DNA from 3 places in the Hymenobacter defluvii genome. Region 2 is predicted to be linked to each of the others. Evidence: riboswitches for the same ligand, from Rfam matches in the RefSeq annotation. Region 2 holds a riboswitch; each other region holds the start of a gene.
The links. A riboswitch is a leader RNA that binds a small molecule or an ion and turns the genes downstream of it on or off. The one in region 2 is predicted to bind S-adenosylmethionine.
Positions count from the first base shown of each region.

Region 1: linked by a shared signal. The riboswitch ahead of J4D97_RS06890 (phosphoadenylyl-sulfate reductase) and the one ahead of J4D97_RS00650 (homoserine dehydrogenase) in region 2 are both predicted to bind S-adenosylmethionine.
Region 3: linked by a shared signal. The riboswitch ahead of metH (methionine synthase) and the one ahead of J4D97_RS00650 (homoserine dehydrogenase) in region 2 are both predicted to bind S-adenosylmethionine.

Region 1 is NZ_JAGETX010000002.1:654,373-661,321, forward strand. It holds gene der (ribosome biogenesis GTPase Der) at 1-491, opposite strand, end outside; gene era (GTPase Era) at 666-1,562, opposite strand; gene hemH (ferrochelatase) at 1,774-2,820, shown strand; SAM riboswitch class I at 3,110-3,201, shown strand; gene J4D97_RS06890 (phosphoadenylyl-sulfate reductase) at 3,475-4,227, shown strand; gene cysD (sulfate adenylyltransferase subunit CysD) at 4,319-5,224, shown strand; gene J4D97_RS06900 (sulfate adenylyltransferase subunit 1) at 5,325-6,611, shown strand; gene cobA (uroporphyrinogen-III C-methyltransferase) at 6,712-6,949, shown strand, end outside.
Region 2 is NZ_JAGETX010000001.1:171,434-178,382, forward strand. It holds gene J4D97_RS00630 (ABC1 kinase family protein) at 1-44, opposite strand, end outside; gene J4D97_RS00635 (TetR family transcriptional regulator C-terminal domain-containing protein) at 249-881, opposite strand; gene J4D97_RS00640 (cryptochrome/photolyase family protein) at 926-2,236, opposite strand; gene J4D97_RS00645 (SDR family NAD(P)-dependent oxidoreductase) at 2,387-3,103, opposite strand; gene J4D97_RS00650 (homoserine dehydrogenase) at 3,242-4,507, opposite strand; SAM riboswitch class I at 4,670-4,777, opposite strand; gene J4D97_RS00655 (pyruvate carboxylase) at 5,046-6,949, shown strand, end outside.
Region 3 is NZ_JAGETX010000005.1:142,185-149,133, reverse strand. It holds gene J4D97_RS11050 (alkene reductase) at 56-1,180, opposite strand; gene J4D97_RS11045 (PA14 domain-containing protein) at 1,337-2,506, opposite strand; SAM riboswitch class I at 2,731-2,842, shown strand; gene metH (methionine synthase) at 2,915-6,628, shown strand; gene metF (methylenetetrahydrofolate reductase [NAD(P)H]) at 6,788-6,949, shown strand, end outside.

The sequences.
Region 1 (6,949 bases), on a different contig from region 2:
ACCACGGCATCCAGCAAGTCGCCGGTGCCGGAGCCACTTTGCGAGCTGATAGAGTAGATTTCGCCGTCGCCCATACCCAGGGCGTAGAACTCACCGGCGGCGTGGGCGCGGGCATTGGTATCGGCCTTGTTGGCCACCAGGTAAATCGGTTTTTTGTCTTGGTAGCGGCGCAGTACGTTGGCAAACTCCTCATCTAGAGGGTGCAGGCCGGCGTCTACGTCCACCATAAACAGCACCACGTCAGCCTCATCAATGGCCAGCTTCACCTGCTTATTGATTTCCTCCTCGAATACGTCCTCGGAGTTATGCACGTAGCCGCCCGTATCTATCACGGTGTAGTACTTGCCAATCCAGTCGCCGTAGCCATAGTGCCGGTCGCGCGTTACGCCCGACTCGTTGTCCATGATGGCTTTGCGCTGCCCCACCAAGCGGTTGAATAGCGTGGACTTACCCACGTTGGGGCGGCCCACAATTGCAATGGTATTTTTCATTGGTCTGACTCCAGCCGCCGGCCCGACCAAGTTCGGCAGTGCCCGGAGTAGTTAAGTGAGTTGTTGAGGTCGGAATGTAGGGGCGCCTTGCAGGCGCTCGTCGTTGCTGATGTTGTTTAGTAAAACACTGTTGCGCGACACGGTCGTTCAACGATGGGTGCGTGCAACACACCCTTACTGATATCCAAACCGGCTTAGTGCCTTCGGATCAGTGCGCCAGTTCTCGTTGACTTTGACGTGGATTTCGAGGAACACCTTTTTCAGGAAAAACTTCTCCATTTCCTCCCGCGCCCAAGTCCCTACCTTCTTCAAGGCCTCCCCGCCTTTACCGATGATGATGCCTTTCTGGCTGCTGCGCTCCACGTAAATCGTGGCCCGCATCCGAATAATGTCGTCCTCTTCCTTGAACTCCTCGATGCCTACCTCACAAGAGTAAGGCACCTCTTTTTTGTAGAGCTTGAAGATCTTCTCCCGAATCATTTCGGCGGCAAAGAAACGCTCCGGCTTGTCGGTTAGTTCGTCTTTGGGGTAGTAGGGCGGGTGGATGGGCAGCTTTGCCAGAATCAGATCCAGCAGCTCACCGGTCCCGAATTTCTCCAGCGCCGAGATGGGTAGCACGCGGGTGGCATTGGGCAGATGCTCCTCCCAATAGGCTACTTTGGCCTCTACCTCGGCTTGGTCGGCTTGGTCAATCTTGTTGACCAGCAGAAAGATGGGCGTGTCCTGCATTTTGCGCAGGCGCTCCACTACGGGTTCTTCGTCGTGCTTCTCGTAGATGTCCGTTACGAACAACACCACGTCGGCATCTTCCAGCGATGAGTACACAAACGACATCATGGCGCTGTGCAACTCGTACTTGGGCTGAATAATGCCGGGCGTGTCGGAATAGATCAACTGGAAATCATCGCCGTTCAGAATGCCCAGGATGCGGTGACGCGTGGTCTGGGCCTTGCTGGTAACAATGCTAAGCCGCTCACCCATCAGGGCGTTCATCAACGTCGACTTGCCCACGTTGGGCTTGCCGATGATGCTCACGAAGCCGGCGCGGTGCGGTTTTGGTTCGGTATTCACGGGTTGTCAGGGAATTAGCCTGCAAAGGTACGGGTATTTTGAGCTTTTAGCTAGTAGCTGGCAGTCGTTAGCTTTTTTGTGGTTGGATTGAAGATAACCGGCCAACTTTGCGGTTACATAGTCAGCCTCTAGACATAAGTGAGCCTAGGAGCTGTCCGTTCTATCGAAAAAAGCGAATAGCCAACCGCTACTAGCTATCAGCTAAACAATAATGCCTACTCCCGCCACTCCCAAACGCCGCGTTGGCGTCCTGCTCGTCAACCTTGGCACACCCGACTCGCCCCGTACGCCCGACGTGCGCCGCTACCTCAATGAGTTTCTCACCGATGGCCGTGTGATTGACATGCCGGCCGCCGTGCGCTACCCTCTTTTTCAGGGCTTGGTAGTGCCGCTGCGGGCGCCCAAATCGGCCAAAATCTACCAGCAGCTCTGGGACACGGAGCGCGGTTCGCCCCTACTCTACCACGGCCTGGATTTGCAGAAGCTGGTGCAGGAGCAGTTGGGCGACGAGTACGTAGTAGCCTTCGGGATGCGCTATCAGAATCCCAGCATCGAGAAAGGGCTGGAGGAGCTGCGCGACGCAGCCGTAGACCGCATCATTGTGCTACCCTTGTTTCCGCAGTACGCGGCAGCCAGCACGGGCTCGGTGCAGGAAAAGGTGATGGATATTGTGAGCAAGTGGTGGATTGTACCCAGCATCAGCTTTATCAGCAATTTCACCGATGACCCTAGCTTCATCGGCACCTTCGTGACGCTGGGCAAGGCCGAAATGGCCAAACATGACTACGACCATGTGCTGTTCAGCTACCACGGTATTCCCGAGCGCCACGTGCTCAAGGGTAGCTTTAAGGGGTATTGTCAGTTGGGCAAGTGCTGCAACACCTACAACAAAAACAACCGCTACTGCTACCGCGCGCAGTGCTTTGAAACCTCGCGCCTGTTGGCGAAAGGCCTCGGCCTGCGCGACGACCAGTACACTGTGGCCTTCCAGAGCCGCCTACAAAGCCGCCTGCGCGACCCGTGGCTGCAACCCTACTCCGACGAAGTGCTGAAGGAATTCCCCAAAAAAGGCATTCACAACGTGCTGGCCTTCTCCCCCGCTTTCGTGGCCGACTGCCTAGAAACGACCATTGAGGTAGGCGTGGAGTTCAAGGAATTGTTTGAGGAATCTGGCGGCAAGCACTGGCAGCTGGTGCCCTCCCTGAACTCGCACCCGCAATGGGTAGAAGGCGTGGTGAACATGATTCGCCAGAATTAGCAGCGCCTGATCAGTTAGCACGTCATTCCGAGCTGGTCGAGGAATCTCGCGTGCTGACGAAAGATAGAAATTACCGGGAGCACGCGAGATTTCTTGACCGGCTCAAAATGACGTGCTAGTATGGAAAACCCACTTTTCTAGCTATACAAGTTAGCCCGCTCAGAACCTTTCTTAGCTTCACTAGTTATATCCGACCCGCTTTGTATAGCAGGTCGGATATTTTTTATTTGTGTTTTTCGGCGCTGTGTCTTTACCTTTGTGCCACCAATTCTTTCCCTTTGAAGGATTGTTTTTATACAGAGGCGTGGAGAGACAGGCTCGACGAAACGCCGGCAACCTCCGCTTAATGCGGAACGGTGCCAAGTCCTGACCATATAAAAACAAACAACCGTGGTCCATTCCAACAACCTCCGCACACTTGCTTCTCCTACCCTCTCCGGCCGTGTGGCCGCCTGCATGGGTATGATGTGCTGCTGTGCCTGTTGTTGTTGAAACGACCGGGAAGCATTTCCCTTTGACCTGAGTCTGCCTGCCTAAAGTGCCACCGGCACGGCCCCGACTCCCCATTCGTACCGCGCACAAGCAGCCACAGCTGCCGCCGGCTACCCTTCCGCGGCCTCGTCCGCACTTCTTCCTCTAGCTTTTTTTCGTTTTATGTCTACTTCCCTCGAATCGCGGGTTTCCGACCTACGCCAGCAGTTTGCTACCCAGGATGCACTAGATATCCTGCGCACTGCGGTAGAAGAGGCTCCCGGCAAAATTACTTTCTCTACCTCTTTTGGCATTGAGGATCAGATTATTACTCACCTGATTTTTGCGCACGACCTACCCATTGAGGTGTTCACGCTGGATACGGGCCGCAATTTTCAGGAGACGTATTCCACCTGGAGCAAGACTATTCTGAAATATCAGAAGTCCATCAAAGCCTACGCCCCGCAGACCGATAGTGTGCAGGCATTGGTAGAAGCCAAAGGCCCCAACAGCTTCTACGAGAGCATCGAGAACCGAAAGGAATGCTGCGGTATTCGCAAAGTGGAACCGTTGAACCGGGCGCTGCAAGGTCAGCAGATTTGGATTACCGGCATTCGGGCCGAGCAGTCGCAGAACCGCCAGACGATGGAGCCCGTGGAGTGGGACGAGCCACATCAGCTTGTCAAAATACACCCGCTGTTCAACTGGACTTGGGAGCAGTGCTGGGCATTTGCCAAAGACAATGGCGTGCCTACCAACCCCTTGCACCAGCAAGGTTTCGTAAGCATTGGCTGTGCGCCCTGCACCCGCGCCATCAAGCCGGGCGAGGATTTCCGGGCTGGGCGCTGGTGGTGGGAAAATGCTGATGCCAAGGAGTGCGGCTTGCACGCTACCCATAACGGCCCCGACCCCGTGGTAGAATCGGTGCCAGCGTAGATCAATTGCTAAACCGGACCGTCATTTTTCCCGCTGGTCGAAATGACGTCTCCGTTTGGCAACTAACAACTGAATACAGACAACTCACTATATGCCTACCCTTGATTACCTGGATCGGCTCGAAGCCGAAGCCATTCACATTTTGCGCGAAGTAGCGGGCCAGTTTGAGCGGCCGGCGTTGCTGTTTTCGGGCGGCAAAGACTCTATTGTGCTCACACGATTGGCCGAAAAGGCTTTTCGGCCGGGCAAGTTTCCGTTTCCACTGGTGCACGTAGACACGGGCCACAACTTTCCTGAGGTGCTGGCCTTCCGCGATGCGCTGGCCGCGCAGCTCGGCGAGAAGCTGGTGGTGCGCAAGGTAGAAGACACCATCAAGCAGAAAGGCTTGCAGGACCCCACTGGCAAATACCCCAGCCGCAACCCCTTGCAAACCTATACACTGCTGGATGTGATTGAGGAGTTTGAGTTTGACGCCTGTATCGGCGGGGCGCGCCGCGACGAGGAGAAGGCCCGCGCCAAGGAGCGTATTTTTTCTGTGCGCGACGACTTCGGCCAGTGGGACCCCAAGCGCCAGCGCCCCGAGCTGTGGAACATCTACAACGGCAAAATTCAGAAGGGTGAAAACGTGCGCGTGTTCCCTATTTCCAACTGGACGGAGCTGGACGTGTGGAATTACATCCGCCGCGAGAACATCGCCCTTCCCGAAATTTACTTTGCCCACGAGCGCCAGTGCGTGGTGCTACCCGGCGGGCAGCTGCTAGGCCTCACGGAGCACCTGCACCTCGATGCCGACGATGAGATTGTGAGCCGCCAAGTGCGTTTCCGCACCGTAGGCGACGCCACCTGCACGGCCGCCGTGGCCAGCGACGCCAGCACCGTGGAAGACATCATTGCCGATATCATCCAGGCCAAGGTGAGCGAGCGGGGTGCCACCCGCCTCGACGATACCATCTCGGAAACCGGCATGGAAGACCGCAAACGCAACGGCTATTTCTAAATGGTGAAGTTGTGAAGGGTGAAGTTGTGAATTACACGCACAATTCACCCGCACGACAAACTCACAATTTCACAACCTCACAATTTCACCATTCCATCTCATGGATCTTCTTCGATTTATCACCTGCGGCAGTGTAGACGACGGCAAAAGTACGCTGATTGGCCGGTTGCTGTACGACTCCGATTCAGTGTCGCTGGATATTCTGGCGGCGCTGGAAAGCCGGGGCGCTGCCCAGGGCAACGTAGACTTGGCTTTGCTAACCGATGGCCTGAAAGCCGAGCGCGAGCAAGGCATTACTATCGACGTAGCCTATAAATATTTCACCACGCCGCGCCGCAAGTTCATCATTACCGATGCGCCGGGCCATGTGCAGTACACCCGCAACATGGTGACGGGTGCCAGCAATGCCGACCTAGCCATTGTGCTGGTAGACGCCCGCCATGGCGTGATTGAGCAAACGCGCCGCCACAGCATCATTGCGGCTCTACTCGGCATCAAGCACTTTGTGCTGGCTGTGAATAAAATGGATCTGGTGGGCTACGACGAGGACGTGTTTCACAAGATTGTAGCCGATTATCAGGATATCACCAAGCTGCTGAAGCTGACCGACGTAACGCCGATTCCGATGAGCGCTTTGCAGGGCGACAACATCGTACGCAACTCGGAGCACATGGCATGGTATACCGGTCCGAATTTGCTCGAGCACCTCGAAGCCGTGCCTGGCGCCGAGGAAACCAAGGCTGAGCCGCGCTTCCAAGTGCAGTATGTGGTGCGCCCCCAGACTGCCGACTTACCCGACTACCGTGGCTACGCCGGACAGATCCAGAGCGGTTCCTACCGTCGTGGCGACAAAGTGCACGTCCTACCCTCGGGCCTGGAATCGACCATTGAGGCCATTGAAATCAATCAGCAGGAAGTGGAAGAAGCCGTGGCCCCGCAAGGCGTGATTATTCGTCTTGCTGATGACGTGGACATCAGCCGCGGTGACACCATTGTACCCGCGCACCATGTGCCGCACCTCACGCGCGAGCTGGAAGCTACGCTGTGCTGGATGGCCGAAACACCCTTGCGCGCTGGTCGGCGCTTCCTGCTCCAACACCACGCGGCCCTGGTGAAGGCCTCGCTGCCTACTATTCTCTACCGCCTCGATGTACAAAGTCTCACGCACCTGGGCGCCGAGGAAGCCCGCCTGAACGACATTGTGCGGGTGCGCCTGAAAACGGCCGTACCGCTGGCCGCCGACCCCTACCGGCAGAACCGGAAGTCTGGCTCCTTTATTTTGGTAGATGAGCAGACGGGCAACACGGTAGCGGCTGGCCTCATCGAAGCTGTTGACCCGGACTATTTCACAGTGGCAGAGCCTGGCGCCGTGGCGTTTTCTATTTAACAGGAGCGCTTTGCACACGCCCATCGTTGCTGAAGTTGTTTATACATAGCGCTATCGTGCAACAACGGGCGCGTGCAACGCCCCCCTACCTTAACTTCTCATGCCTACCCTCCCTACCCCTCGCCTGACCGTAGTAGGCGCCGGCCCCGGCGACCCGGAGCTGCTGACGCTGAAGGGCGCCCGCGTGCTGGCTGAGGCCGACGTGGTGCTCTACGACGCACTGGCCAACGACGAACTGCTGGCCTATGCCCCTACCGCCTTACAGATTTTTGTGGGTAAACGTCGGGGAAAGCGCGCTTACTCTCAGGATGAAATCAACACCCTGATTGTGGAGCAAG
Region 2 (6,949 bases):
TTGGTAGTAGGTAGGGAAACGAGCGGCTTAGTAGGTTCGGACATTGTGGCTGTTGAATACTGTACTAACGTGGACCCCACCCCCCGGCCCCCTCCCCTCCGGGAGAGGGGGAGCCAGATAATTTAGCTGTTAGCTGTTAGCTTTTCCTAGAACCGAGCTATCGGCTAGTAGCCACCAGCTAACAGCTCCGGTAAAGGCTCCCCCTCTCCCGGAGGGAAGGGGGCCGGGGGGTGGGGTAATCGTCGACCCTACCGGCTCTGCACCAGAAACCGCACGAAGTCCACGGCGGAATCCAGGGTGTTGCGGCCTACCAGGTCGAAGCTGAGTGTCACGGCTTTCTCGATGGCCGCGTCGGTGCGCTCGAAGCCCAGGGAATCATCTTTGGCGAAGAAGCCCAGCACAAACAGCATCTGCTGCCAGAAGGCGCGGGGATATTTCTCCTGAATCATGGGGCGGGAAGCCACTTCCTCGGTGCGCCGACCATCGCGCAGAATATCGGCCACGAACTGCTCGAAGCCCTGGCGGAAATCGTCCAGAATACGCGGCGTCATGCCGGGCATCTTGGAGAGCGAGTAGCGCAACGACCACAGCGCGTAGCTGCGGTTTTGCTTCAGAATCTCCAGCAGCGTGTAGTAGAAACCCAGCAGCTTTTCGCGGGCGCCGTACTGCTCCCACACGGGTTCCTCGGCGGCACGGGCGCGGGCTTGGCGCCCAAAATCAGCCCAAATCTCGCGGTCGATGGCCGCGAAGGTAGAGTAGTGCTGGTAAAATTCAGCCTCGGTAGCGCCCAGCTTGTGCATGAGCTTGTAGACCGAAACTGGCGGCTGGCCCTTGCGCAGCACGTAGTCGAGATAAGCGAGTTTGATAGCTTCCTTTTCCATGATGGTATAACCGTTGAGTAGGGGTTTAAGTTGCCGATAAAAACCTATTTACGAGCGGCGCGGTAGGCATCCAGGGCACGTTGGCGGGCCTCCTTGTGGTCGACTATCGGCTGGGGGTAGGCGTCGGTGCCAAACTCGGGTATCCAATCCTTCACGTACTCCAGCTTCGGGTCGTATTTCTGGAGCTGACTTTCGGGGCTGAAAATGCGAAACCACGGTGCCGACACCACGCCCGTGCCAGCCGTCCATTGCCAGTTGCCAATGTTGTTGCTCATGTCGTAGTCGATGAGCTTGTCGGCGAAATACTGCTCACCCCACTTCCAGTCGATCAGTAAATCCTTGATCAGAAAGCTGGCCGTGGTGATGCGGGCGCGGTTGTGCATCCAGCCGGTTTGGTTGAGCTGACGCATGCCAGCGTCCACCAGCGGAAAACCGGTGCGGCCCTCGCACCACGCCGCAAACTCCTCCTGGTTGTTGCGCCACTTGATGCGCCGAAACGGCTTGTCGTAACTTTCCTCTACGGTTTCGGGAAAATGCCAGAGCAGCATCATGAAGTAGTCACGCCAGATGAGTTCGTCCAGTAGCTTGTCGTTGAGGTCCTGCGCCTGGCTCATTAGCTGCCGTACGCTGAGCGTGCCGTGGCGCAGGTGCACCGAGCGGTGCGTAGTGCCGTGGTCGTCGGCGAGGCGGTTACGGGTTTTGTCGTAATCCTCTACGTAATTTTTATTGGGTAGGCGAGCGGGCGGTACGGGCTGCTCGTAGCGTCCAAACCCCATGTCGGAGAGGGTAGGGCGAGCCGGAGCATGCGCAATATGGTGCAGGTTTTCCTTGGTGAATAACCGCCGCGACGGCCGTTCCTGGAAGCTGTCGTCCTGCAAAGCGGCCCGCCAAGCCTTATTGTAGGGACCGTATACTTTAGGCGGTGTGCCCGCTTTGGTTAGCACCTCGTCCTTAGCAAAAATCACCTGGTCTTTGTGCGTCGTAAAGGGCACATCGTGCTTGCCCAACAGTTTGCCAATAGCCTCATCTCGTTGGCGGGCGTAGGGCTCGTAGTCCTCGTTGGTGTGCACGGCGGCCAAGTCATAGTCCTTCAACAACTGCTCGAAGACCTCCTCCGGCTTGCCGTAGAACACCAGCATAGTGCCGCCGTTGTCCTGGGTTTCCTGCGCCAGCTGCTCCACGGCGTCGTAGATGAACGTCACGCGGGCGTCCTGCTTGCTGGGCAGCTTATCCAGAATGTCGCGGTCGAAAATGAACAGCGGTATTACCGGCGCATTGTCTTGCAAAGCGGCTGCTAGGCCGGTATTATCGGTGATGCGCAAGTCGCGCCGGTGCCAGAAAATCGTGATTTTCATAAGGGTTGTTTCTTATGCAACTGAAAAATCTGTCATCCTGAGCTTGCGAAGGACCTTCTCACGCTAGAACGACAAGTTTACCAACGACTCGTTCTAGCGTGAGAAGGTCCTTCGCAAGCTCAGGATGACAGATTACAAAACATCACTGCCTTACTTCAACCGGCCCATGCCACCATCCACGGGCAAGACTTGGCCCGTGATGAAGCTGCTGTGGTCGGATAGTAGGAACGACGTCATGTAGGCCATATCCTGGGGCTGCCCCACGCGCTGCAAGGGGTGGCGCTTGGCGCTGGCCTCGGCCTTCTCGGGGGTGTTGAGGAGGGTAGCTGCCAGGGGCGTATCGGTGAGGGAAGGCGCAATGCAGTTCACGCGGATGTTGGCACCGGCATATTCGGCGGCCAGGGCGCGGGTGAGGCCCTCCACGGCGGCTTTCACGGTGGCTACGCTGGTATGAAAACTCATGCCCGTTTCGGCGGCTACGGTGCTGAAAAGCACGATGGAAGCACCACTGGCCTTTTTCAGCCGCTTCACCACAGCCTGCACCACTTGCACAGCACCCAGCACGTTCAGCTCAAAATCCTGCCGAAAGTCAGCCGGCGCAATGCGCTCGAACGGACGCAGCCGGATGCTGCCGGGGCAGTAGACCACGCCGTGCAAGGTGTCGGGTAGGGAGTCGAAAGCAGTAGCAACAAGGGGCTGCGTAACGTCGAGGGGTAGGAAGGTGGTGCCCAGCTCGGCCAACTCCGGCGACTCGTGCCGCGAGGCCGTAAACAGGTTGGCTTTCAGGCCATGCAGCAGGTGAGCTGTAGCCAAGCCAATACCGGAGGATGCACCTACCAGGAGAATATTCTTATCAGCAAATTCCATGAAAAGCGAAGCAAGTGAACGGTTGAGTTTCTGCTACGCAGGAATGGCTGTAGGTGGTTATTACCAGCTCAAAAAAGCTCGACAGCTAGCAGGGTTCTTTCCCGATAGCCGTCGAACTATAAGTTGATAGACAATCAATTACTCGGCAAAATACGCGGCGGCTCCGGCGAGCTGGGTATCGGCGGGCCGAGCGGTAGCTGCTGCTCGCAACGGGGTAGGGAGGCGCACTACGCAAATGCCGGGCAGCCGCAGCCACTCGGCTTGCGCCAGTTGAGCCAGCCCAATGGTACCTGTGAGGTAATGCCCGCGCACGGCCGAGCGGAAGGTTTCGTGCACCCGCGTGAAGTCGGCTTCCTGGGGGGCATGCTCGTCCGTGAACGTCACCAGCACGTCTACTTCAGCAGCGTCGGGCGTCAGGGCTGAGTCGATGTTCTGGCTGATTTTCTTGTACTCGTAGCGGTAGCCGTAGGTAAGGGCCGACAAGTCGCTGAGCACGGCGGAAGCAGTAGGCACGGCGCCCGCCCCGCGGCCCAGGAAAAACTGCCGGTCGGCAAAGCCGCTCTGAGTGATGAGGCCGTTGTACTCGTCCTGCACCCGCGCCAGCTCGTGCTCGGGGCGCACCAGGGTAGGCAGCACGGCAGCCGCCACATTGCCGTCGGGTAGGCGGCGGGCCTCGGCAATTAGCTTGAGTGCTAGGCCTTTCTCGCGGGCGTAATCAGAGGCCAGGTCGCTGAGGCGGTCGATGCCTACGGCCAGGATTTGCTGAGGTGACGTTACCAGTCCGAACGCATGCGTGAGCAGCAGCACCAGCTTGTTGCGGGCGTCCAGACCTTCCACATCTAAAGCAGGATTGCTCTCGGCGAAGCCCAACGCCTGCGCCTTGCTTAGGGCCTCGGCAAAGGAAATGGCATCGCGGTGCATGGCCGTGAGAATGTAGTTGGTGGAGCCGTTGATGATGCCCTCCACCGCTTCTAGTAAGTCGGTGTCGTAGTATTCCTCCAGGTTCCGAATGACGGGCAAGCTGGCGCAGGCGGCAGCCTCGTAGAGCAACGGAGTGCCGGTTTGACGCTGCAATTCTATCAGCTCGGGCAAGTGCTCGGCCAACATTTTTTTGTTAGCCGTCACCACGGCTTTGCCCCGGCGCAGGGCCTCGGTTACGATGTGGTAGGCTTCGTCAGCGTCGTCAATCAGCTCCACAATCACGTTCAAGGACTCATCATTCAGCAGATCGGCGCGGTCGAACGTGAATAGCTCGGTGGGTAGGCTGCGCTGCTTGGCGCGGTCTTTCACGCCAATGCGGCCAATGCGGGCGCGCAGGCCGGGCGTGCGTTCCAAAACAGTGTGCAGGCCCTGGCCTACCACGCCAAAACCAAATAAACCAATACGGATGTCGGAGCGAGTCATGCGGAAAACGAAATCAAGGCAGCGGCTACTGCCGTAGGTGAGGGAAAATTCCGCCTCCACCCCGAAGCATCTCACCAAGATTTCTTCCCGAAAAGGCCCAAAAAAAGCCCTTCCGACAAGTCAGAAGAGCCAAACCCCAAAACGGGGCGCCGAGCCTTTCGTAACTTATCTTCATCTGCTGTCGCAGATTCAGGATGTAGCACCTTGTAGCTATGACTACCGGTTGCTAAGGCATCGCAGGGCCTGTCCCTCCGCCTTTCTTGATAAGTGCTCCGTTGTGGGAGCGGTAGGGCAAATATACGAGGCCCGCGGTTGGCGGCAAGTATTTGCATTCGTACTTGCTCGTAGCATTACTCACACTCGCCTCCGCTCTCGCTCTACTATGCCGAGCGAGTGCGAAGGTGAGTGCATGAGTACAAAATTGAATGGAAGTGCCTAATAATTGTCATTTTGATCGTAAAAAGCAGCCTTTTTTGTCCTTTCTGTTAAATTATTGCCTAGTTTGAGGCCGCGCTGACTAAAACACCTCTACCTACTCATGAATATTCGCAAACTCCTCGTTGCCAATCGGGGCGAAATTGCCATTCGCGTAATGCGTGCCGCTACCGAATTGGGCATCACCACGGTAGCCGTATACACCTTCGAGGACCGCTACTCCCTGCACCGCTACAAGGCTGATGAGGCCTATCAGATTGGCGAAGACGACGAGCCGCTGAAACCCTACCTTGACATTGAAGGCCTGCTGCGCATCGCCAAAGCCAACGGTGTAGACGCCATCCACCCCGGCTACGGGTTTTTGAGCGAAAACGCGACCCTAGCCCGGCGCTGCGGCGAGGAAGGCATCATCTTCGTGGGGCCACGGCCCGAAGTGATGGAGGCGCTCGGCGACAAGGTACGCGCCAAGGAAGTGGCCTTGCGCGAGCAAGTGCCTATTATTCAGAGCAGTGAAGAAGAGTTGAATGACTTCGAAACAGCTCGCGCCGAGGCCAACCGCATCGGCTACCCTGTAATGCTGAAAGCTGCCAGCGGCGGTGGGGGAAGGGGCATGCGCGTCATCCGCGACGACGACCAGTTGGAGAAGGGCTTCTTCGAGGCCCGCAACGAAGCCCTGAAAGCCTTCGGCGACGACACCGTATTCCTCGAGAAGTTTGTGGAGCAACCCAAGCACATTGAGGTGCAGGTAGTGGCCGACGCCTACGGCAGCGTAACGCACCTCTACGAGCGCGACTGCTCGGTGCAGCGCCGCTTCCAGAAGGTAGTGGAGGTAGCGCCCGCCCTGGGCCTGGCTGAGGAACTACGCGAGCAATTATACGACTACGCCCTGCGCCTGGCCCGCGCCGTGAACTACAACAACGTGGGCACGGTGGAATTTCTGGTGAAGCCGGAGGAAGGTGAGATTTACTTCATTGAGGTGAACCCGCGCATTCAGGTAGAGCACACTGTCACGGAAATGGTCACGGGTGTCGACCTCATCAAAACCCAGCTTTACATCGCGTCGGGTTACCACTTGCAGGACCCCGAAATCAACCTCGACCCGCAGGTGCGGCCCCGCATTACGGGCTTTGCGTTGCAGTGCCGCCTCACCACCGAAGCGCCCGAAAACGACTTCAAGCCCGACTACGGCACCATTGTGGCCTACCGCTCGGCGGGCGGTTTCGGTATCCGGCTGGACCAGGGCTCGGTGTACCAGGGCGCCAAGATTCTGCCGTTTTTCGACTCCTTGCTGGTGAAGGTGTCGGCCCAGGCGCCTACCCTCAAGGAGGCGGCCGAGCGGATGCTGCGCACCCTATCGGAGTTCCGGATTCGGGGCGTGCGCACCAATATTCAGTTCCTGCAAAACATTGTGGCGCACCCTGATTTTCAGAATGGTAGCGCCACCGTCGACTTCATCAAAGACCATCCTGAGCTATTCAAGTTTGAGGTGCGCCAAGACCGTGGCACCAAGCTGCTGACCTTCTTGGGCGACATCATCGTGAACGGCAACCCCGACGTGCACGGCGCCCAGGACCCGGCCCGGGACCTGCCCAAGCCCAAGCTACCCCACTACGATGCCACCGCGCCCTACCCCCCCGGCACCAAAAACCGTCTTACCGAGCTGGGGCCAGAAGGTTTTGCCAAGTGGTTGCGCGAGGATACCCTCATTCACTACACCGATACTACCCTGCGCGACGCCCACCAGAGCCTGTTGGCCACGCGCATGCGCACCTTCGATATGCTGAAGGTGGCCGAGCGCTTCGCCAAGCAGCACCCCCAGACGTTTTCGCTGGAGTGCTGGGGCGGTGCCACCTTCGATGTGGCCCTGCGCTTCCTGCACGAAGACCCCTGGGAGCGCCTGGCCAAGCTGCGCGAGGCCGTGCCCAACATCCTGCTACAAATGCTGATTCGGGGAGCCAACGGCGTGGGCTACAAGGCCTACCCCGACAACCTGGTAGAGCGCTTTGT
Region 3 (6,949 bases), on a different contig from region 2:
AAAACGGAGTGCCTGCGTTCGGTACTTGGTCTTCAAAACGAAAACCGAGCAACGCTTACTTTTGCTCGATGTCCTGTGCCGCTTCCTTGGTTTCTTGCAACGAAGGATAATCCGTGTAGCCCTTCTCGCCGGCCACGTAGAACGTGGTAGGATCGGGGGTGTTGAGGGCGGCACCTTGCTCGAAGCGCTCCACCAGATCGGGGTTGGCAATGAACGGCACACCGAAGGCAATCAGATCGGCTTCGTTGTTAGCCAAGGCTGCCTCCGCAGTTTCCTGGGTGTAGCCACCGTTCAGGATAAAGGTGCCGTTGAAAATTTCGTGCAGCTTGGCGGCCACGGCCGGCCGGCTAGGCTGGGCCATGGGGTGGCCGGGTAGGGCCTCAATCACGTGCAGGTAGGCTAGGTTGAACTGGTTCAGTTGCTCCGTTACATAGCTGAACGTCGCCACTGGATCGGAATCCTGAATGCTGGCGCTACCCTGGGGCGAGAAGCGGATGCCCACGCGGTCGGCGCCCAGCTCGTCTACCACGGCCTGCACCACTTCCAGCACAAAGCGGCTGCGGTTTTCTACGCTGCCGCCATACTCGTCGGTACGCTGGTTGGAGCCGTCTTGCAGGAACTGGTCGAGCAAGTAGCCGTTGGCGCCGTGAATCTCGGCGCCGTCAAAACCAGCGGCTTTGGCGTTGCGGGCAGCCTGGCGGAACTGGTCTACCACACCGGGAATCTCGCTCAACTCCAGTGCCCGTGGGGTAGGCACTTCTTCCATGCCCTTGCCCGTGAAGGCCTTGGCGCCCTCCGGCTTGATGGCCGACGGGGCCACCGGCAGCTCGCCATTATGAAAAAACGGGTGCGACACCCGACCCACGTGCCACAGTTGAATGTAGATGCGCCCGCCTGCTTCGTGCACCGCGTCGGTTACCTTTTTCCAGCCGGCCACCTGCTCCTCAGAGTAGATGCCGGGCGTGTTGATGTAGCCCACGCCCTGCTCCGATACCTGCGAGCCCTCCGTGATAATCAGGCCCGCCGAAGCGCGCTGCACGTAGTATTCCACGTGCATATCGGTAGGCTTGTGCGCGTCGTTGTCGGCGCGGCTGCGCGTCATGGGCGCCATCACAAGGCGGTTGGGTAGGGAAAGGGCGCCCATGGTGAAGGGCGAGAAAAGATGGGTTGTCTGTGTCATGTTGAGTGGGTGTACAGCTGCAGCAAAGGCGCTGCGCGTATCGGTGTCTACAACTCATGTTTGTACACGAATGTTTTGGCTGGTGCAGAGGTTATCGAATCTTAACACGCTCATGCTACCGCGCCATCTTGCTCGCTGGTATTACTATCTATCGCCCTACTCCACTACCACCTCTACCCGCCGGTTGCGAGGCCGCTGGCGCGGGTCGCGGTTATCAGCCACTGGCCGGGTGCCGCCATAGCCCACCGCCGCTAGCCGGAGCGAGTCGATGCCTTGCTGCACTAGGTAGCGCCGCACTACTTGGGCACGTTGCTCGGAAAGCTTTTGGTTGAGCGTCGCATCGCCAATGTTATCGGTGTGGCCGGCTATTGTTAAGCGGAGTGTGGGCTGTTGCTGTAGGGTGTGGGCTAACGCGTTCAGGGTAGGGTAGGAGGTAGGCAGCAGCGCCGCCGTACTGCGAGTGAAGTAGAGGTTGGGCAGTGTAAGTGTCTCACCTTTCGTGAGCATGCTCAGGGTAGGTAGAACAGGAGTTGGTGCTACAGCATCGGCTGCGGCTGCCTTGGGGCGCAGCGCCGTAAGCGGCTGGATGGTCGCTGGGCGAAGTGTTGCCCGTCTGGTTTGTCGGACCTTGGTGACGGTTGTTGCTTTAGGAACGGGGGTGGTCGGCGGTGCGATAGGTGCGGCGGCCACCGCTGGCGGCGGAGCAGGGGTAGAGCGCGGCGCGGCCTTAGCCGGTAAAGAAGGGTAGAGGTAGCGCGTAGGAATGGGCACCGAGTCAGTTTCGCTAAAGCCTACGGCCTCACGCACCTTATCCCACCACGAAGGCTCCGTGAGAGGTGGCGTTTGCCAGGCCAGCAGCGCTCGGGTGTCGAAGTTTGCCTGAAAGTACTCCACTCGTATAGGGTAGTAGCGCCCAGCCTTCAAGACCATATGCGTAGAAGACATGGTAACTGGCTGATATTGCCAGGAGTCCAAGATCTGCTGCTGCCCAATCCATACGCGCATTCCATCGTCAGTAGCAATCTTGAATTTGTAAGTGCCCGTCGAAGGAGCGTAGAGGTAGCCCGTCCAGCGTACCGAAAACCACTGGCCCGGCACCCCCGGCCCCGGCGACACATACCGCTCCGATGGTCGGCCGGGGGTAGGCGGGCCGTAGGTCCAGTCGAAGTCGATATTCTTATCGAGGCGAGTGAGTACCAGCTTCTCAAAGTCGCGCCCAGCATAGTACTGTCCCCGCAAGCCCATGCCGGCAGAAGGCGGCATAATAGTCTGCGCTAACACCGCGCGGCTGAGCAGGAAACCAGAAAGCAGGAGGAAAATCCGCATAAGGTGCATAACCACGAAACCAGCGGGGGATAGATGCTCTGGGTTACTAGCCGCTGATGATACAAAATGCGGCAGAAGTAAAAGCCGTGACGATTTTTTCAACAGAGTGGCGCCTCCTGCTCATCAAACAAGATTTTCGATCTACCAAGCCAACCTCGCGCAGCAGCCTCAGCAGAAAAGCCAGGACGGTTGTAATCTGAGCTTTGAGCTGTATCTTTGCGTATTACTTATCCAGAAAGACCGAGGGATTGGGCCCTGTGACGTCTTGGCAACCTGACATATTACAAGGTGCCAACTCCCATTTCGCCCTACCTATCGGGCGGAAGAAGATAAGTACAGGAACCTGCTTCGGCGGTTTTCTCTTTCTGGATAAGCTTTCGTACCCGCTGCTTTCCCGAAGGAAAATCCATGAAGACGACCTGCCCCGACTCCCCGCTCTACGACATCCTCCAACGCCGCCTCCTAATTCTGGACGGCGCCATGGGCACCATGATTCAGCGGCACACGCTGACGGAGGAGGACTTTCGCGGCCCGCGGTTTGCCGACCACGCCAAGCCCCTGCGCGGCAACAACGACCTGCTCTCGCTCACGCGCCCCGATATCATCAAAAGCATCCACGCGGAGTACTTTGCCGCTGGTGCCGACATGGTGGAAACCAACACCTTCTCCGGCACCACCATCGCCCAGGCCGATTACGCGCTGGAACACATTGTGTATGAGCTGAACTATGAGTCGGCGCGGCTGGCCCGCGAAGTAGCCGACGAGTTTACGGCCAAAGACCCCAGCAAGCCGCGCTTCGTGGCCGGCGCTATTGGCCCAACCAACCGCACCGCCTCCCTCTCGCCCGATGTAAACCGTCCCGGCTTCCGAGCCGTGACATTCGACGAGCTGGCCCACGCCTACCACGAGCAAGTGCGTGGACTGGTAGACGGTGGCTCCGATGCGCTGCTCATCGAAACCATCTTCGACACGCTGAACGCCAAGGCGGCCCTGTACGCGGTGCAGCAGTTCTTCGACGAAGGCGGCCGGCAGGTGCCCATTATGATTTCCGGTACCATCACCGACGCTTCGGGTCGGACCCTGAGCGGCCAGACGGTAGAGGCGTTCTGGAACTCCATTCGTCACCTGCCCCTACTCAGCGTGGGCCTGAACTGCGCCCTCGGTGCCGATCAGCTTAAAGTATATGTGAAGGAGTTGAGCCGCATTGCCGACGTGCACATTTCCGCCTACCCCAACGCTGGCCTACCCAACGCCTTTGGTGGGTATGATGAGTCGGCCGAGGAGTTTGCGGGTTTGGTGGAAGGCTACCTCACCGATGGCCTCGTGACGGTGGTAGGCGGCTGCTGCGGCACCACGCCCCAGCACATTGCCGAGCTGGCCCGCCTGGCCGACAAGTACAAGCCGCGCGTCCTACCCGAGGTGCCGCCCGCTACCCGCCTGAGCGGGTTGGAGCCGTTCGGCATCACCGAGCAGAGCTTATTTGTGAACGTGGGCGAGCGGTGCAACGTGACCGGCTCGCGCGCCTTCGCCCGCCTCATTCGTACCGGCAACTACGAAGCTGCCCTGGCGGTAGCCCGCGACCAGGTAGAAGGCGGCGCCCAAGTCATCGACGTGAATATGGACGAAGGCATGCTCGACTCGGAGCAGGCCATGACCACCTTCCTCAATCTGATTGCCTCCGAGCCCGACATTGCCCGCGTGCCCGTCATGATTGACTCCTCGAAGTGGAGCGTGCTGGAAGCCGGCCTGAAGTGCGTGCAGGGCAAAAGCATCGTCAACTCCATTTCCCTCAAGGAAGGGGAAGAAGTGTTCAAGGCCCGCGCCCGCACGGTGCGCCAGTACGGCGCGGCCGTGGTGGTCATGGCCTTTGATGAAAACGGCCAGGCCGACAGCTACGAGCGCCGCATCGAAATCTGCCAACGCAGCTATGATATCTTGGTGAACGAGGTAGAGTTTGCGCCCGAAGACATCATCTTCGACCCTAACATCTTGACGGTAGGCACCGGCATGGAGGAACACCGCAACTATGCGCTGGACTTCATCGAGGCGGTGCGCTGGATCAAGCAGAACCTGCCCGGCGCCCTCACCAGCGGCGGCGTTTCGAACATCAGCTTCTCCTACCGTGGCAACGACGTAGTGCGTGAGGCCATGCACTCGGCCTTCCTCTACCACGCCATCAAGGCGGGCCTGGATATGGGCATCGTGAACCCCAGCCAGCTGGGCGTGTACGATGAGGTGCCAAAAGACCTGCTCGAACTCTGCGAGGACGTCCTGCTGAACCGCCGCCCCGATGCCACCGAGCGCCTTGTGGACTTTGCCGAAACGGTGAAGCAGAAGGAAAAGGTGGAGGTAGTGGCCGACGCTTGGCGCAGCCTACCCGTGCAGGAGCGCCTGCAACACGCCTTGGTGCGCGGCATCACGGAGTTTATTGACCAAGATACCGAGGAAGTGCGCCAGCAGGTAGGGCGCCCATTGGAGGTAATTGAAGGCCCCTTGATGGCCGGTATGAACGTAGTAGGCGACCTGTTTGGGGCCGGTAAAATGTTCCTGCCGCAGGTCGTGAAATCGGCCCGCGTGATGAAGAAGGCCGTGGCCTACCTAGAGCCTTACCTGCTGGCCGACAAGCAAAGCGGCGACCGGCAAACCGCCGGTAAAATCCTGCTGGCCACGGTGAAGGGCGACGTGCACGACATCGGCAAAAACATTGTGGGCGTGGTGCTGGCCTGCAACAACTTTGATATTGTGGACCTGGGCGTGATGGTGCCGCTGGAAAAGATTCTGGACGAAGCCGAAAAGCAACAGGTCGACATCATTGGCCTGAGTGGCCTGATTACGCCTTCGCTCGATGAGATGGTGTACGTAGCGCAGGAAATGGAGCGGCGCGGCCTGCAAACGCCCCTGCTCATTGGCGGCGCCACTACCTCGCGCCTGCACGCCGCCGTGAAGATTGCGCCCGCCTACACCGGACCCGTGGTGCACGTGAACGACGCCTCTCGCTCGGTGGGGGTAGCGGCAGGCCTGCTGGGCTCAGCCAAGGAAACCTACGCCCATACCGTGCGCGACGAGTACGAGACTCTGCGCAACGACTACGCTGGCCGCCAGCGCGACAAACGCTACCTCACCATCGAGCAAGCCCGCGAAAATGGCTTTAAGGCCGATTGGGAAGAAACGCCGATTACCAAGCCTACCTTCTTGGGAACGAAGGTGCTGGAAGACTACGACTTGGCCGAGCTAGCCACTTACATCGACTGGACGCCCTTCTTCCACACCTGGGAGCTGAAAGGCCGCTATCCGCGCATCTTGGAAGACGAAACCTTGGGCGAAGCCGCCACCAAGCTATTCGAAGATGCGCAAGCGCTGCTGCGCAAAGTCATCGACGAGAAACTGCTGACGGCCCGCGCCGTGTTCGGCTTCTGGCCCGCCAATACTGTCGATTACGACACCATTCAGGTGTTTAAGGACGATACCCGGCAAGAAGTAGAAACGGAGTTCTTTACCCTACGTCAGCAAGGCGAAAAGGGCAAGAACATCCCCAACGTGGCCTTCTCCGACTACGTGGCCCCGCTGGAAACCGGCCGCGCCGACTACATCGGCGGCTTCGCCGTAACGGCCGGCCTTGGCATCGAAAAGCTGCTCGATCAGTTTGAGCAAGACCACGACGACTATTCCAGCATTATGATTAAAGCCCTGGCCGACCGTCTGGCCGAGGCCTTCGCCGAGCGCCTGCACCAGCGCGTGCGGGAGGAGTTCTGGGGCTATGCCTCGGACGAAAAGCTTTCCAACGAAGACCTCATCAAGGAGCAATACCGCGGCGTGCGCCCCGCCCCCGGCTACCCCGGCTGCCCTGACCACACGGAGAAAATCACGCTCTTTGAGCTGCTGGATGCGGAAAACAAAACGGGCATTCACCTCACCGAAAACCTGGCCATGTACCCGGCTTCGTCGGTGAGCGGCCTGTACTACGCGCACCCTGCCTCGCGTTACTTCGGCCTGGGCCGCATCGGCAAAGACCAGGTAGAAGACATTGCTGAGCGTAAGGCCATGCCGCTGGCAGACCTGGAACGCTGGCTGGCCCCCAACCTGAACTATGACCCTACGGCCGTGCCGGTTACGGCGTTGTAGGCTTACCCCACCCCCCGACCCCCTCCCCTCCGGGAGAGGGGGAGCCAGACGATTGTTCTATTCCAAAGCTTATCCGGAGCTAAGCACTTCTGCTAATACCGCACCGTCTGGCTCCCCCTCTCCCGGAGGGGAGGGGGTCGGGGGGTGGGGTCAACGTATATGAAAGTCACCGAACACCTCTCCAACGCCCACGGCAAAACCCTCTTCTCCTTCGAGGTGCTACCTCCGAAAAAGGGCGAGAATATTAAAACGCTGTTCTCCAACATCGAGCCGCTGATGGAGTTCAAGCCGCCGTTTATCGACGTTACCTACCACCGCGAG